One region of the Mesorhizobium sp. B2-5-11 genome, then DNA from elsewhere that is predicted to be linked to it. Evidence: riboswitches for the same ligand, from Rfam matches in the RefSeq annotation. Region 1 holds a riboswitch; the other holds the start of a gene.
What was found. A riboswitch is a leader RNA that binds a small molecule or an ion and turns the genes downstream of it on or off. The one in region 1 is predicted to bind S-adenosylmethionine.
Positions count from the first base shown of each region.

Region 2: it holds a riboswitch for S-adenosylmethionine, as region 1 does, so the genes downstream of both, FJ490_RS19390 (O-succinylhomoserine sulfhydrylase) here and FJ490_RS28020 (homoserine O-acetyltransferase) in region 1, are expected to answer to the same signal.

Region 1 covers NZ_VFUK01000013.1:35,872-38,263, reverse strand. Annotated here, with positions in the region: gene hisC (histidinol-phosphate transaminase) at 1-533, opposite strand, end outside; SAM riboswitch at 670-747, shown strand; gene FJ490_RS28020 (homoserine O-acetyltransferase) at 867-2,036, shown strand; gene metW (methionine biosynthesis protein MetW) at 2,095-2,392, shown strand, end outside.
Region 2 covers NZ_VFUK01000006.1:24,798-27,189, reverse strand. Annotated here, with positions in the region: gene FJ490_RS19390 (O-succinylhomoserine sulfhydrylase) at 1-1,006, opposite strand, end outside; SAM riboswitch at 1,064-1,141, opposite strand; gene FJ490_RS19385 (2'-deoxycytidine 5'-triphosphate deaminase) at 1,219-2,313, shown strand.

The DNA of each region.
Region 1 (2,392 bases):
ACCTCCTGGAACGGCACGTAAGTGCCGGTTGGATTGTTGGGATTGGCGAGGAACACGATCTTCGTACGTGGCGTGACGGCCGCCAGGATCGCATCGATGTCGGCGCGCTCCTCGGTCTCCTTGACCGCGACAGGCGTCGCACCCGCCGACTGGATGTAGATCTTGTAGACCATGAAGGCGTGTTCGGTGAATATGGCCTCGTCGCCGGGCGCCAGATAAGTCTGCGCCAGCAGGCCGAGGATCTCGTCGGAGCCGTTGGAACAGATGATGTTCTGTGCGTTCAGACCATGCACCTCGGCGATTGCTTCGCGCAGGCGCCGGGCGGTGCCGTCGGGATAGACGTCGAGCTTGGCGGCGACCTCGCGCGCGGCCTCGATTGCCTTCGGCGAGGGGCCGAGCGGGTTCTCGTTCGACGACAGCTTGTGGACCTTGTCCACCCCGGCGGGGGCCGAGCTCTTGCCCGGCACATAGGCCTGGATGTCCATGATGCCCGCGCGCGGGGTTGGACGTGTCTTGTCCGAGGTCTGGCTCATATCGCAAAATCCGTCGAGAACGCCTCCATCCTGGAAGCCGCTGCGGAAATACAAGCCATGGCCGGCAATGTCGAGAGGTGGCAGTGGTGCCAGCAGTTGGCATTGACGGCGGGGCAGGTGAGTTCTAGAAGGGCATCGACAGTTCCGTGGTGATTTGGCCGGTCGGCTTGCAGCCACGTTAAACAATTCGCTAAAGGGCCGTTTGCGCGACGTAACCGGCTTTGCGAAGGCAATGCCGGTTTTTTGTTGTCCGCGGCCGGCCGGACGAACGCATCGGCGGCGCGGAGATCGGCAGCGATTTCCGCAAAGGCAAGGTGCAGCAAGAGAGACGAGATGGCCGCTCAGCGCGCTGGCAGAACCAACAACGAGGCAGACCAACCGTCGAGCCCGGTCGTGCGCTTCGGCGCCGACAAGCCGCTCAAGCTCGACGCCGGCACGCTGCTGTCGCCGTTCCAGATCGCCTACCAGACCTACGGCACGCTGAACGACGCCCGTTCAAACGCCATTCTCGTCTGCCACGCATTGACCGGCGACCAGCATGTGGCCAGCACCAATCCGGTGACCGGCAAGCCGGGTTGGTGGGAAGTGCTGATCGGACCCGGCAAGATCATCGACACCAACCGCTTCTTCGTCATCTGCTCAAACGTCATCGGCGGCTGCCTCGGTTCCACCGGCCCGGCCTCCACCAATCCCGCCACCGGCAAGCCCTATGGGCTCGACCTTCCGGTCATCACCATCCGCGACATGGTGCGTGCCCAGCAGATGCTGATCGACCATTTCGGCATCGAAAAACTGTTTTGCGTGCTCGGCGGGTCGATGGGCGGCATGCAGGTGCTGCAATGGGCGTCGAGCTATCCGGAGCGTGTTTTCTCGGCGCTGCCGATCGCCACCGGCGCGCGTCATTCCTCGCAGAACATCGCTTTCCACGAGGTCGGCCGGCAGGCCGTGATGGCGGATCCAGAATGGCATGGCGGCAAGTATTTCGACCACGGCAAACGCCCGGAAAAGGGGCTCGCCGTGGCGCGCATGGCCGCCCACATCACCTACCTGTCGGAAGCAGCCTTGCACCGGAAGTTCGGCCGCAACCTGCAGGACCGCGAAGCGCTGACCTTCGGCTTCGACGCCGATTTCCAGATCGAGAGCTATCTGCGTCACCAGGGCATGACTTTCGTCGACCGCTTCGACGCCAATTCCTATCTCTATATGACGCGGTCCATGGACTATTTCGACCTCGCCGCCGACCACGGCGGCAGGCTGGCCGATGCTTTTGCCGGCACCAAGACCCGCTTCTGCCTGGTGTCGTTCACCTCGGATTGGCTGTTCCCGACCGAGGAGAGCCGCTCGATCGTCCATGCGCTGAATGCCGCCGGCGCGTCGGTGTCCTTCGTCGAGATCGAGACCGATCGCGGGCACGACGCCTTCCTGCTCGACGAGCCGGAACTGTTCGCCGCCATCAATGGCTTCATCGGCTCGGCCGCGCGAGCGAGAGGGCTCGGCGCATGACCCCGCAAAATTGCAGACCTGTCCATCAAGGGTCACGCACCACGACAAGGGGCAAGCCATGAGCGTCAACCGCGCCCAGCGCGTCGATCTCGAGGTGATCGCCGGTCTGATCCCGCCGCAATCGCGGGTGCTGGACGTCGGCTCCGGCGACGGCTCGCTGCTCGAGCTTTTGCAGGAAACCAAGCAGATCGACGGCCGCGGACTGGAGCTGTCGCAGCGTGGTGTCAACGAATGCGTGGCGCGCGGCCTTTCCGTCGTTCAGGGCGACGCCGACAAGGATCTCGAATTCTATCCCGACAAGGGTTTTGATTTCGTCGTCCTGTCGCAGACCTTGCAGGCGACCCGCAACCCGAAGC
Region 2 (2,392 bases), on a different contig from region 1:
AGATCAGGACGATGTCGAGCGCGTTCTGCAAGGCGAAGGCACCCTGCTTGCCGCCCTTGACGTCAAAGCAGATCAGGGTGGAGCCGCCCGACATCTGCTTCTTCACGACGTCAGCCTGCGGATGGTCGGCGCGCCCGGGATAGATCACGCGGGCGATCTCCGGCTGCTCGGCCAGAAAATCGGCGATCTTGCCGGCGCTCTCCGTCTGCTGGCGCACGCGCAGCGGCAGCGTTTCCAGGCCCTTCAGCAGCGTCCAGGCATTGAACGGCGACAGGCTGGGGCCCGTATGGCGGAAATAATCGTGCAGGTTCTCGTCGATCCACTTCTTGTCCGACAGGATGACGCCGCCGAGACATCGGCCCTGGCCATCGATGTGCTTGGTCGCCGAATAGACCACGATATGCGCGCCGAGCTGCAACGGCTTCTGCTGCAGCGGCGTGGCGAAGACATTGTCCACGACCAGCCGCGCGCCGATCGAATTGGCAAGCGAAGCGACGGCGGCGATGTCGACCACCTCAAGCGTCGGGTTGGTCGGGCTTTCCAGGAAAAACAGCTTGGTGTTGGGCCGAACCGCCTTTTCCCAATTGGCGATGTCGGTGCCGTCGACCAGCGTCGCCTCGATGCCGTAACGCGGCGCCAGCGTCTCGACCACCCAGCGGCAGGAGCCGAACAGGGCGCGCGCCGCAACGATATGATCGCCGGCCTTGACGCTGCACAGGAGTGCTGCCGTCACCGCCGCCATGCCGGACGCGGTGGCGCGCGCGTCCTCGGCGCCTTCGAGCGCGCACATGCGCTTCTCGAACATGTCGACGGTCGGATTGGCGTAGCGCGAATAGATGAAGCCCGGTTCCTCGCCCTTGAAGCGGGCTTCGGCGGCTTGGGCCGTTTCATAGACATAGCCCTGGGTCAGGTACATCGCCTCGGAAGTTTCACCGAAGCCGGAACGCAGGGTCCCGCCATGCACGAGTGCGGTCTGAGGCTTCCAGTTGCGCGTCTTGCTCGTCATCGTCCTATCCAAACATAAAAAAACCGGCCGCGAAAAAGTCGCAACCGGTCCATGCGGCCTTGCGGCCCGACGGTCCTTTAGCGACTTGTTTAACGTGGCTGCAAGCCGACCGGCCAAATCACCACGGGATAACGACCCTTTAGACCCGCGCCACGCTTGCGTCAATTGCCGGCTTCATTAAGAGACTTGTACCAGCAGAGCGGAGCCAGACTTTGCGGCAGACAGGAATTCTTCCCGATCAGGACATTGCGGCGCTGTTCCAGTCCGGCGCGCTGAAGTCGTCGCGTGCGCTCGACGCCGACCAGATCCAGCCGGCCAGCCTCGATCTGAGGCTCGGCGACAAGGCGTGGCGGGTGCGCGCGTCCTTCCTGCCGGGTCCCAACCACAAGGTCAGTGAAAAACTCGACCGGCTGAAGCTGCACGAGATCAGCCTGGCCGACGGCGCCGTTCTGGAAACCGGCTGCGTCTACATCGTGCCCCTGCTCGAAAGCCTGGCGCTGCCGGCGGAAATTTCGGCGTCCGCCAATCCCAAGAGCTCGACCGGGCGGCTCGATATCTTCACCCGCGTGATGACCGATCGCGGCCACGAGTTCGACAAGATCGCCGCCGGCTATCATGGTCCGCTCTATCTCGAAGTCAGCCCACGCACCTTCCCGATCGTCGTGCGCGCCGGCTCGCGCCTTTCGCAGATACGCTTCCGCACCGGCAATGCGCTGCTCTCGGAAGCAGAGTTGCATCAATTGCACCGGGCCGAAATGCTGGTCGCCACCGAACCGCCGAACATCTCCGGCGGCGGCATCGCATTGTCGATCGATCTCAACGGCGACAGTGACGGGCTGGTCGGCTATCGCGGCAAACACCATACCGGCCTCGTCGATGTCGACAAACGCGCGGCGCAGGAGATCGTCGACTTCTGGGAGCCGATCCACAAGAGCGGCGCCGGCGAGCTGGTGCTCGATCCGGACGAGTTCTACATCCTCGTCAGCCAGGAAGCGGTGCATGTGCCGCCGCTCTACGCGGCCGAAATGACGCCCTTCGATCCGCTGGTGGGCGAGTTCCGTGTCCACTATGCCGGCTTCTTCGATCCGGGTTTCGGCCATTCGGCGGCCGGCGGCACCGGCAGCCGCGCCGTGCTCGAAGTGCGCAGCCATGAGGTGCCGTTCATCCTCGATCATGGCCAGATCGTCGGCCGGCTGGTCTACGAGCATATGCTGAAGCGGCCGCAGGCGCTTTACGGCACCGAGCTCGGCTCGAACTACCAGGCGCAGGGCCTGAAGCTGTCCAAGCACTTTCGCGCCGCGCCCTGAACGCTCATCACCGTCAGGCAAGATACTTGCCTGCGCCGGCTCGCCATGCTTGGCTGCCTCGCCGGCCGCCGACGTGGCG